DNA from 3 places in the Bacillus sp. D48C genome. Region 1 is predicted to be linked to each of the others. Evidence: riboswitches for the same ligand, from Rfam matches in the RefSeq annotation. Region 1 holds a riboswitch; each other region holds the start of a gene.

Region 1 (4,319 bases):
TCAGAAACTTGAGCAAGACTTTTTTAGGGAAAATAATACGTGGATTACGACACTAGATCAGAATGGGAATTTAAAACATGTGGATGATTTTTATTTTGAGGTAACGATAGATCGTAGGCAACAAAAGAGCTTTGGACAACAACTATTCAAGATACCCTTATACAATCTCGTCAATATAGAGGAGATTGATAATAAATCATTAGAGCAGTTTTTAGGACAAGAGATTTATTTTTCTGGAGTGAGAAAAGAAGATAGTTTTATTCCATTCTCTTTTTCTTTATCTAAGCAGAATTTAAGTGGATCTAATAAACCGTTAGAAAAAGCATTTCAGGAGAAAATAAAATTAGATGAGGAGAAAAAGAGAGCGGCTGGGGAGCAACTTGCTAAGGAAAAGAAACCAGCCGTACAGGAAGAAGCTGCTCAGGAATTAGGCGTTTACATAGGAGGACGTGTTACAAAAGTACAGTTACCAGATGTAAACGGTCCTGTGAATCCAATTTATAAAAATAGCATATTTTTAGATAATATTAAGGGTTTTCAAACCGATTTATTATTAAAAGAAAGCAATAAAATACGATATACAACACAAACAATAGATTATGAAAAGAATGATATAAAATATAAATTATTAATTAAGCCAATAAAAGAAAAAGACGGATCAGTAGCATATATATATGCAATGGCTTCTTTACAGCCTGTAGATGAAGCTGTACAAATGGTGCAAGATTATTACATATACATCATTGCATTTGTAGTCGTTCTTATTTTTTTAGCTTCGTTTTATTATTCAAAGCAAATTGCCAAACCGTTATTAAAAATAAATGATACGACGAAGAAAATAGCGCATTTAGATTTTACAGAAAAAATACCGATTACTTCAAAAGATGAAATTGGTGATTTATCGAAAAATATTAATATACTTTCTAACAAATTAAATTCTCATATCGGACAGCTTGAACAAGATATTGAAAAGGAAAGAAAGTTAGAAAATACACGGAAAGAATTCATTTCTGGTGTTTCGCATGAATTGAAAACACCGCTGAGTATTATGAAAAGTTGTATTTCCATTTTAAAAGACGGGGTAGCTGAGCATAAAAAAGAGTATTATTTTCAGGCGATGGAGAGAGAAGTAGACAAAATGGATACTTTAATTTTGGATATGCTTGAGTTAGCTAAATTTGAATCTGGTACATATAAAATGAAAAAGTCTTCGTTTTATATTGATACAGTAATTGAAGATATATGTGAACATCTATCTGTGGAAATAGAGAAAAAAGAACTTCATGTCCATAAAAATATACGTTCATTTGAAGTGATTGCAAATCAAGGCCGAATTGAACAAGTCATTGTGAACTTCATTACGAATGCAATACGTTATACACCAAATAAAGAGGATATTATTATTTCGACAATAGATGATAAAGATCGTATAAAAGTGTGCATTGAAAATAAAGGTACTCACATTGAAGAAGAACAATTAGATAAAATTTGGGATCGCTTTTATCGCGTGGATGCAGCTCGGCAGCGTTCACAAGGTGGGACGGGACTTGGGCTTGCTATTTCTAAAAATATTTTAGAATTACACGATGCTGAATATGGAGTAAAGAATACAGGAGACGGTGTATTATTTTACTTTTACTTACCGAAAAAAGCGTAGATAATGCATGCTACGCTTTTTTTAATTTATTTTCATACTATCTTTACCTAATCTTTATTTTTAAACGATATAATCTGGTTAGAAAACGAGGTTATGTAAGGAGTCGATGAACCGTGCATAGCAATTGGCTAAGTATAATGGTATTTATTTTCTTTTGTGCATTTATTGTATTTTTAATTGATATTACGATATGAAAAAAGAGCGCTCATTAAGCGCCCTTTTTTTGTGTATTCATTTGATAAGCACTGATGCTTTTGAATAAACGTGGTGAAGTGATAAATAAAAATATAAGTAAAACGGTACATAGAATATAGGAACCAATCATTGTACTACCGTTAAATATTAAAGAATATAGAACTGCTGATTGTCCTTTTGGTGCATATTGTCCCCAGAAAATGATACCAGCGATAAAGTGACAGAAGTAACGAGCTAGACTACCGATAAAAGTAGCGACGATAATATATCCAATTACTTTCTTCCCTTGGTTTGGTTTTGATGAAGGTTTGTCTTTACGGCTACCTAAGTTTGATTGTTCTTCGTTATTTTCATTGGATGTTAAAAGCGCCTTTTGAATTGGACGATAGAATAAACCAGCAAACCCAATGAATGCGAAAGCAATGAAGTATTCAATTAATACTTGAATTGGTGTTACGATAATGGCATCGCCTACAACAATTTGTAATAATCCCCAAATTAAGCCTCCTAAGAAAGCCATTTTGAAACCCCAGCGATAAGCGATAATAAAAATAGGAATCATTGCAAAAGATATAGAACCGCCTGTAGCTGATATTTTTATTGAAAGTGGTAAAATGTCGATGACCATGGCGAAGGCTGCAAGAATAGCAGATTCAATCATCGCTTGTAAATTGGTGTTACGCATGTTGTCTCCCCCTAAATCCAAGTTGTACAAAAAAGAATAGATATCATAGGAGGATACGAAATACGTAAATGAAAAGAGGTATGTATTTCGGACGTTTGCACAATCCCTGCGTTAGCATTAACTAACAGGTTCGAAGGGTCGGAACGAAGTGTTCCCTCTCAGCGGCATGGCTCCCCCAGTGATAACGAGATTCTTTATTTGTTATTGTTTATTGTAAGCGAAATGGATGGGAATGGCAAACGAATCTGTTATGACAATTATTGAAATAGAATTGTAGCGAAATGTTAATAAATATGAAGCAAAAGGGTATAGTACAAGAGAAATAGAGTGTGCTATAATTCTTCTGAAAATAATTATCATTCTCTTCGGAGGGGGAAGGTTATGAGCTTAGTAGATATTAAAATCGGTGAGAAAGTGCTAGTGAAAAGTGTTCAGTCTTTAGATTATTTACTAAAGAGAAGATTGGCTGCTTTCGGTCTTTCTGAAGGAAGCGAACTTCGTATGAAGCAAAAGGCGATGTTCAAAGGTCCTTGTACATTGGAGTGTCGTGGACAGTTAATTAGTATTCGTCATTGTGACGCGAAAATGATAAAGGTGGAATTAGCGTGAATAAGGTTGCTTTGCTAGGGAATCCAAATACAGGAAAGACATCATTATTTAATGCACTTACTGGTTCTTATGAATACGTAGGAAACTGGAGCGGTGTAACAGTAGAAAAAAAGGTTGGTAAATTAAAAGATAGACAAGGAACATTAATTGATTTACCAGGTGTTTATGATTTAAATCCAGTTTCACGTGATGAAGGTGTTGTAACAAACTTTCTATTAACAGAAGAATTTCAGCATATGTTAAATATTGTGGATTCTTCGCAGTTTGAACGAAATATGCATTTAACGTTGCAGTTGCTCGAATTTGGCAAGCCAGTTTCAATTGGTCTAAATATGGTTGATGTGGCGAAGCAAAGAGGAATTGTGATCGATGTAAAACGTTTATCCGAATTATTAGGCGTAACAGTCGTTCCTGTCGTTGCAAGAAGTGGAAAAGGTTGTGAAGAACTACTTGCGACCCTTAAAGAAAATGACAAAAACGAGAAAAAACCATTCATTATTTCATATGGTGTACAAATGGATGAAGGAATTGAAGAGGTAATTTCTCTTTTAGAGAAAGCGAATTACGAGCATCCGAGATGGTTAGCACTTCAATTTTTAAGCAATAACGAAGTAGTAGAAAAAGAAATAAAAGCATTACCAATTTATAAGGAACTTGTAGCCATTCGATCTCGCCTAGAGGGAAAACTTGATTGTACGTTGGAAGAGCACATTTACAAAACTCGTGAAGCGTATATTGAAAAGTTAAAAACAAATGTTATGAAGCATGAGAAAGAAGGGAAAATTCCTTTTTCGGAAAAAATTGATAGACTAATTACGCATAAAATTTTAGGACTTCCAATCTTTTTAGCAGTTATGTTTTTTATTTTTCAGGTTACGTTTACGTGGATTGGGACACCTTTATCGGATATGTTAGATGAGTTTTTTGGTGGCCAGCTTACGGATTGGGTGACGGTTGGACTTACAAGTATTGGAGCTTCTCATTTTATTCAAGCGCTCGTTACAGAAGGTATTATTGCCGGTGTTGGTGCTGTATTAGTATTCGTACCACAAATCTTTGCACTATTCTTTTTCATTTCATTATTAGAAGACTCAGGATATATGGCGCGAATTGCAGTTGTTATGGATCGAATTATGGAGTTCTTCGGTTTAAATGGAAAAGCGTTTATTCCGA
Region 2 (4,319 bases), on a different contig from region 1:
ATTGGCTTTCTTATACAAATTCAATATGTATTTTATTGGAGTATCTTTGAAAGATTGGTACACAGTGTCTCCTCTTTCTAAGCTTCTTGTTCTTGTTTTTGGTTATAAGGGACATTAATATATCTAGCTACAAATAATAAAACAGCCATAAAGAATATTGGAAATACAGTAGATAAATAAAAGCCATTACTAATTATATTTGTTATGAGAGCACTCAAAAGAAATATAGCGTTATAAATATGGGCAATTTTTTGTTTTAGTTGCACTTGAAATGATTCCATCATAATTTCTAATGCAACAAAAGCAATAATAATAGATAAAAATACAATGTTTGTATTGTAAATGATTAAACAACAGATTAAACCTAAAAAGGCTACGTATTCAATTATAAGAGGTATATTGCGTGGCATACAACTTACCTAACTAAATATGGCAGTGGATTTACTGCATTTGTTTTTTCAAAATTCCATTCTCCATTATGTAATTCAAAATGAAGATGTTGCCCGTATGAATGACCTGTGTTTCCCATATGACCTACTAATTGTCCAGTTTGTACTTGATCACCAGCTTGTACAGTGCGATCCTTCATATGAGCATAAACAGTTGTATATAATTTCCCATTGATTTGATGCGCAATGAAAACAACATTGCCATAGCTAGCTGAATAATAAGATTTCACAACTTTACCTGCAGCAGCAGCTTGGATAGAGACGTTCCCTGGAGCTGCAATATCTATACCATAATGCATTTGTTCCCAGCGTATATCAAAGGTTGAGCTAATTCTTCCTTGAGCAGGGAATTTGAAAGCAGCTGGAATAGATGAAGGCTGATCTGTTTTGGCTTGTGGTTGATTTTGTACTACATAGTGTTTTGCTACATATCCGTATCCTGTGCCAAAACGAATTTTATACCAAGTTCCTGCAGTTTCTACTACTTGTACTTGTGTACCTTTTTGTAATGAACCGAGTAGAGCGCTACTTGTACTAGTGTTGCTACGTACATTCAGATTAGGTGTTGCAACAGTATATTTTGTATTATTTTGAACGGTGATTCCTTTTACTAAGGGCTGTGAACCATTAGAGATGAATGCTTTTTGTACGTAACCTGTTTGGCCATTATGTGATATTTTATACCATTCGCCTTGATCTTCTTGAACGGTAATGAACTTGCCATTTGGTAATACATCTAAAATGGAAGATTCTAAATTAGGTTCGGAGCGAACGTTCAATGCATTAGCATTGACGATGTATTGATCATTAGATCGAAGTTTGTTTTTTAGTAAAATAGCATCTTTTTGTACATAACCTACTTTATTATGAACAGATACTTTATACCAACCATTAGTTATTTCAAGGATGTTCACTTTTGTATTAAAGCGAATTGTATCAATTGATGTGCTTTTTACGCTATCTTCTGTATGTAATGCTACTTGATCGACTTTGACATACCCAGTTTTAATATTAGATAATTGTTCAGCGTTTGCTTTTTGTACATTTGTTTCACCCATAGAAGGAAGTAAAGAAGCAATCGCTACAGTAGTTGCTGTTAAAGCAGTAGCTTTCATATTCATATAATAGAGACCTCCTCTAGTTGTATAGTTGTAATTTTATTATAGTATAAAGATATAATATAGTGGGTGTATTCACATAAATGTAATATGAAATCAATATAAAAATAAATTTTTTGAGGATAATGATTCCTTATTATCCAATTAATTAGGATAATAATTTCTAAGATAGAATATAAGTATTATATAGTTTTGTTATTTTGTTGACAATTGAGAAAATTAAAACAGTTGATGATGTCTTATTACGATGTTATACTGACAGTGATAATTTCATAGTTTGCTAGGAGAGCTGGTGTTGCCAGCTGAGAGTAGGCCGTAAGCCTTTGATCCTTTTCATTACCTGATCTAGATTATGCTAGCGTAGGGAAGCAATTCGGACACTAATAATAAGTCCCCGTTTCTTTGCGTATAGAAACGGGGCTTTTTTGTTTAAAAATTTCATATTGAAACCACTAGGGGTGCTTGTTGTGCTGAGAGAGGAATAATCCTTAACCCTTACAGACCTGATCTAGGTAATACTAGCGAAGGGAAGTGGAGCAACGAATAAATTATAATTTTATTTGCTGTAACCACTTCTTATTTAGAAGTGGTTTTTTATTTAAATACACATACCGGAAGGGGATAGCGAAATGAAATTTTGCGATAGATTATTAGAAACTGTACAACCAGTTTGGGAGATGAGTCATAATCATCCGTTTGTAGTAGGTATGGGGGATGGCACGTTAGAAAAAGATAAGTTTCAGTATTACATTATTCAAGATTATTTATATTTGTTAGATTATGCAAAGCTATATGCGATTGGTGTTGTAAAAGCAACAAATCCACAAGTAATGGGGAAATTTGCTGAACAAATTGATGGCATATTAAATGGAGAAATGACAATCCATAAACAATATGCAAAAAGACTGGGAATTTCTATAGAGGAGATAGAGTCTGCAAAGCCATCTGCTAAAAATTTGGCTTATACAAATTACATGATGTCTGTATCTCAAAATGGCACACTTGCGGAATTAATAGCAGCACTTCTTCCATGTATGTGGAGCTACTGGGAAATTGGAAAGCGTTTAAATGATATTTCTGGAGCAAGAGATCATGAGTTCTTTGGTGAGTGGATTCAAGGATATAGTTCTGAAGAATACGGTAACCTTTGTATTTGGTTAATCGATTTATTAAATGAAATGGCAGTTGGAAAGTCTGAAAAAGAGCTAGATCAATTAGAGGAGATTTTCCTATATTCCAGTCGATTTGAATATTTATTCTGGGATATGTCCTATCGTAAGGAGATGTGGGGATTTGAGGAGCAAGAACATACTACAGTTTCATAATGTTTCTTTTCATTATGATGAGAAACCAATCATCAATGAATTAAATGCTTCTATACAAGATAAAGAGTTTGTAAGTATTATCGGACCGAGTGGATGCGGGAAAAGTACTCTATTTCGCCTTATTACAGGTTTAGAAGAAGTAAGTACTGGGCAGATAGAGCTGACAGAAACGAAGAGCCATCCTGTAGGGTATATGCCCCAAAAAGATATGCTCCTGCCGTGGCGAACGATTATTGAGAATGCTGCTCTGCCGCTAGAGTGTCAAGGTGTACAGAAGAAAGAAGCACAAATAAAGGCCAAGGAACTGCTACATAAATTTGGCTTACAAGGGTATGAGACAAAATATCCGAAAGATTTATCTGGTGGTATGAGACAACGCGTATCTTTTATTCGGACTTTATTAACAGGTGGGGAGGTATTGTTGTTAGATGAACCGTTTAGCGCGTTGGACGCTTTAACGAAGGCATCTTTGCAAGAATGGCTGTTTGAACAATGGAAAGAGTGGGAAAAAACAATTTTATTTATCACTCATGATGTGGAAGAAGCGTTGTTTCTTTCTAATCGAATTTTAGTAGTAGAGCAGCAACCGATAACTACTTTAACCGAGAGGGTTGTACCGCTTGATTGTAATCGAACAAGAAAAGATTTATATAAACCTGAAGTGTTAGCGCTTAAAGATGAGCTTCTTAGTATGTTACAAAGGCAGGTACTCGTATGATGAACCGGTTGAAGGAGCTATTACCTGCCCTTACACTTTCTAGTATTTTACTTGCCTTTTGGGAAGTAGGCGCAAGGATCGTAGATGAAATGTACATTTTACCGTCACCGTCTGCGATTGTAATGAAGATATGGAAACTAAAAGATATATTATTTACGGTTCATTTGCCGGCAACATTATATGTCGTTTTAATAGGTGTGGCAATTTCTATCGTACTTGGGGTAGGGCTAGCGATGTTAATGAACGCGAGTAATTGGATGGAGAGAGCATTTTATCCATTATTAGTCGCTTCACAAACGATTCCTATTACAGCGCTTGCTCCGCTCTTCGTTTTATGGTTTGGATATACGATTTGGAGTAAAGTCGTTGTTACGGTTTTAATTACGTTTTTCCCGATTGCGGTCAATACGTATGATGGACTACGCAGTACGAAAAAAGAATGGGAAGAGCTTTTAGTTACATACGGGGCAACGAAAAAAGATGTTTTTCTTAAATTAAAATTGCCGTCTGCTCTTCCTTATTTTTTCTCAGCTTTAAAAATCGCAGTTCCGCTTAGTGTTATCGGAGCAGCAATTGGCGAATGGCTCGGTGCGCAAGCTGGGTTAGGATATTTCAGTAAAAGAATGATGACGCAGTTAGACGGAGCAGGTGTATTTGCACCCATTGTATTGTTATCATTACTAGCTATTTTCTTCGTCATCCTTATTTC
Region 3 (4,319 bases), on a different contig from region 1:
CAGCCGGCCACCTAACTTCTCTTTGCTCTCGCTGAATTTTTTTAGGGTCTTACTGCCCGGCAAATAGCAGGATAAATGCAATCAATATTCATACGTTATAATAGTACCAGTAGTATCAGTAGTACCACTAAAACCATTAAAACAGTTAGAGCAACCGCCACAACCTCCGCAACCAAAACAACCGAAGCAACCAATACAACGGAATCCGCCACAACGACCTCCGCCACAACCCCCACAGCGACCACAACCCCCACAGCGACGAGCAGCATCTTCAATATAGTAATATGGATATTGATTTTGCTGGTCCCAATAGACAATATTTCCAGATCGGTAATCATTAAGGCTTAACGCTTGTATTTCTTGTTGAAACTGATTCATTTTCATAACCTCCGTTTATAAAATACAACCTCATTGATGCTTCCCTATATTTCTGTTCGTTACATCTAAGTAGAAATAGCGCTATAAACTAAGTTCAATACGTACACCAACAAAGTATGACTTATCACTAGATGATGCACCTTGTTCATATACCTATTTTTACTATGGGCTCATTTTTATAAATAGAAATTATAAAATATAAATTCTAGCGTCATATCTTCATACTTACTAAGCTCAATTAATTTCTCAATAATCACGCGGACAAATCCTATATATTTCCATATATCACTTAGATTTTCTTGTACTGTAAATGCCTTTGCTATAACACCTCTAAGTAACCGGTTTCTATGACGGTTAAGAAATTCCTATAAAGAAAAAAGCCCTAATTAGGGCTTTTTATTCTATTTCTCCAGCAAAGCTCTCTATGAAATTTCTAATTGAAAAAAGACACACTTAGATTGATGCGTCTTTTTGTGATGCCTCTTTTGTGAAATCATATAATGCAATTGCGCCTAAAAGAACAAGTATACCTTGAGGAACATCTAGTAAAATAGTTTTCCAAATTTCTGGAATTACCCATTTAATATCTGCTGCTGTTTCAAGATATGTTTGGAAATAGCTGATTGTAAAATTAATTATCCCTAAAAATACAAACAACGATAAACCAAATCGAATTAATTTCTTATTTGTAAACATATAACACCTCTCAAAATTCATTGGATATTCCTGCTTTTGCTTCTTTATATTTATATATCTCTATATTTTATTTTAACACACAAAGAACTCAAAAAAATACAATATGCAAATTTGCATATTGTATGAACAGCACTTCATGTTAACTTAGAAATTCCTGCAAAGAAAACACAACTCCGTTACAGCTAACAGCTCGGGTTTCTTTTCTTATTTAACTTCATACCACCAACATTTACGTTCTTTAATTGTAAAATAAATGTGACAGAAGTTTATCCAGTTAATGCGTAGACAATTAAATGAGCTAAATTATCGATATTCTATTTCACCATATCCGTAGCACTAATGACTTTACGCAAATTTGACAAGAAAAAATATAGAGATAGGTATGATCCATACCTATCTCTAACATTACTTCTATTCTTTATCCAATTACGTCTTTTACGTCTGTATCCACTGGCCACTTTTCTAATGTATAAGCCATTTCCCAAAATGAATATTCATATTGACTGCTAATAATAAAATGCTGTTTCATACGCTTGCGGTCTGCCTCTGTTACTTTTTCAGCAATAGTATCTAACCGTGTAATTTGTTCTTCAACTAGCGTACGGAACCAATCAGATCCATAAGCAGAAATCCATTCGTTATAAATTGGCTCTTCCGGCTGACATTCTTTTAAACGTTCCCCAATTTCGTAATACAACCAATAGCAAGGTAAAATTGCTGCAATGATATCTCCTAAATGCCCTTCATACGCAGCACGATACATATGTGAAGTATACGCATATGCAGTTGGCGCAGGAATAAAATTATCTTTTTCTTCTTTTGTTATCCCTAGCTTTTTAGCAAAATTCTCATGTAAAGATAACTCGGCCTCATATGTATTTTGAGCATGATGTGCCATACGAGCTGTCGTCTCTAATTCAAGAGCTTTTGCAGCTCCTAAAGTTTGTACTCTAGCAAAATGACTCAAATAATATGAATCTTGAAGCACATAATAGCGAAAACTAGCTAAATCTAACGTTCCTTCACCAAGTTTTTTTACAAAAGGATGGTTAAAACTCGCTTCCCAAATTGAATCTACTTCTTTACGTAATGATTGTGAAAAAGTCATTTAAATCCCTCCAATAATGTATAAAATATAAGTATTTATCCACAATTATTAAAGCTGTAAAATAAAAAAACTTTCTTTACAGGCGTAAAGAAAGTGAAATTGACAGTATTTATTTACTCATTAAATAGCAACGTCTTTCCCACTTCCCTACGCTGGCATTAACCAGATCAGGTACTAAGAGTCTCAAAATCACATTTGATCTCAGCCTATAAAAGGCCCCCCTAGTGGATAAATATTTTGTTTTTATAATGTATTCATCATAGCATACTTCGTGAAACTGTCAAAAGAATTAGTTATATAATCCCCTTAAAACCCTTCTTCTTTTCTAACTTTTAATGATGTTTCAATAATCATATCTAATAGTTTGCTATAACTAATTCCCGCTGCTTCTGCACTTTTTGGCAATAAACTTGATTGTGTCATCCCTGGTAATGTATTAATTTCCATTACATATGGAATTCCATCCTTCACCATCATATCAACTCTTGCATAAACACTACATTTTAATGCTTTATAACAAGCCAGTGACGCTTTATTTACACGTTCATTAATTTCCGCTGGAAGTTCGATAACTTCCTCAACTGTACTAGTATCATCATATTTTGCATTGTAGTCAAAGAACTCGGCTGCATGTCGAATTGAAACTATAGGTAACTGTTTTCCATCCAGAATGGAACATGTAATTTCATCACCTTTTATATACTTCTCAATTACTACTTCAGAATCCCATTCAAATACAGTTTCTAGCATTGAGATCAATTCATTTTTATTGTAAACGATTTTCACCCCGACACTCGATCCGCCAGAGTTTGGTTTTACCACTAATGGAAATCCTAACTTATCTAACTCATCAAGCTTTAGATCCTCCATTTTTGTAAGTTCAATCCAATCTGGTGTTTCTACACCTTCATAACGTAAAATCTTTTTCGAAATATTCTTATCCATACATATACTACTAGATAACATATTACTTCCGCTATAAGGAATCCCTAAACTCTCCAGTGTTCCTTGAACTGTCCCATCTTCTCCATATTTCCCGTGTAATGCGAGCAACGCAAAGTCAATGTCTTTCGCTTTTTCAATTAAATCCATTTTTTCATTTAATGTAATTGGGACTATTTCATACTTATTTTTATCTAAATGAGCAATCATTTCATTCCCTGTCATAATTGAAACTTGTTTTTCAGACGATACCCCGCCCATAATAACACCGATTTTCATTTTCTCAACTCCAAATTTCATTTTTTAATGTATCACCAATTATTTTAATTCCCCGAACTATTTCTTCTTCTTTCAAGCGCGAAAACCCTAATCGGAAAGTGTTCGCCCCTTCTCCATCAGAGTAAAAAACATCTCCAGGTGAAAACGTAACGCCTTTCTCATAACACTTTTGTAAAAGTGTGCGGGCATTCATATGCTCTTCTAGCTCTATAAATAAATGAAGTCCACCATCTCCAGTCATTCTTTTGAAAGGAATGAACTGATTACACGCGCCGACAGCTAACTCATATTTTTTCTTATAAACCGATCTTGCCTTTTTTAAATATTTCTCAAAATACCCCTCATGTAAATATTGAAATAGAACCGCTTGATCTAACGTAGATGTGTGGATTGTTCTTGCTCTTTTTACGCTTTCTAAATAATGAATCAGCTCTTTATCTGCAATAATCCAACCTACACGTAAACCAGGGAAAAGTACCTTTGAAAAGCTACTAATATAAATCACATTATTGCCAGCTCCAGCAAAAGTTAATAAGGGAGCTAAATGTGAACCTGAATAACGTAATTCTTCATTAAATCCGTCCTCTATAATAGGAACCTTATATTTCGAGAATAACCTCATCAATTCCGTTCTTTTCTCTGAACTCGTAACAATACCGGTTGGATTATGATAAGAAGGAATTAAATAAGCAAAATCAAAATCTTTTTCACGTAAGCTTTTTTCAACTTCATTCGTATCAATACCATCCTCATTCATATCAATCCCATGAACTTCAAGTCCATGTAAACGGAACAGCTTTAGTGCAGCGTGGTGAGTTGGATTCTCACAAATGACACGACCGGATTTTTTTGATAAAGAAGAAAGTACAATATCCAATCCTTCTGTAAATCCATTTGTAATTAGAATATCTTTATT

The links. A riboswitch is a leader RNA that binds a small molecule or an ion and turns the genes downstream of it on or off. The one in region 1 is predicted to bind thiamine pyrophosphate.
Region 2: another riboswitch for thiamine pyrophosphate. It lies ahead of tenA (thiaminase II); the one in region 1 lies ahead of thiT (energy-coupled thiamine transporter ThiT).
Region 3: another riboswitch for thiamine pyrophosphate. It lies ahead of tenA (thiaminase II); the one in region 1 lies ahead of thiT (energy-coupled thiamine transporter ThiT).

Annotation. Positions count from the first base shown of each region.
Region 1 is NZ_JBKFAQ010000001.1:71,188-75,506, forward strand. It holds gene ACLBXA_RS00430 (sensor histidine kinase) at 1-1,657, shown strand, start outside; gene thiT (energy-coupled thiamine transporter ThiT) at 1,866-2,537, opposite strand; TPP riboswitch at 2,623-2,724, opposite strand; gene ACLBXA_RS00440 (FeoA family protein) at 2,919-3,146, shown strand; gene feoB (ferrous iron transport protein B) at 3,143-4,319, shown strand, end outside.
Region 2 is NZ_JBKFAQ010000004.1:412,155-416,473, reverse strand. It holds gene ACLBXA_RS14050 (hypothetical protein) at 78-410, opposite strand; gene ACLBXA_RS14045 (SH3 domain-containing protein) at 416-1,570, opposite strand; TPP riboswitch at 1,840-1,951, shown strand; TPP riboswitch at 2,012-2,114, shown strand; gene tenA (thiaminase II) at 2,197-2,892, shown strand; gene ACLBXA_RS14035 (ABC transporter ATP-binding protein) at 2,861-3,610, shown strand; gene ACLBXA_RS14030 (ABC transporter permease) at 3,610-4,319, shown strand, end outside.
Region 3 is NZ_JBKFAQ010000007.1:236,163-240,481, reverse strand. It holds gene ACLBXA_RS18675 (heterocycloanthracin/sonorensin family bacteriocin) at 82-384, opposite strand; gene ACLBXA_RS18670 (DUF3937 domain-containing protein) at 832-1,095, opposite strand; gene tenA (thiaminase II) at 1,493-2,182, opposite strand; TPP riboswitch at 2,310-2,415, opposite strand; gene ACLBXA_RS18660 (D-alanine--D-alanine ligase) at 2,489-3,403, opposite strand; gene pdxR (MocR-like pyridoxine biosynthesis transcription factor PdxR) at 3,408-4,319, opposite strand, start outside.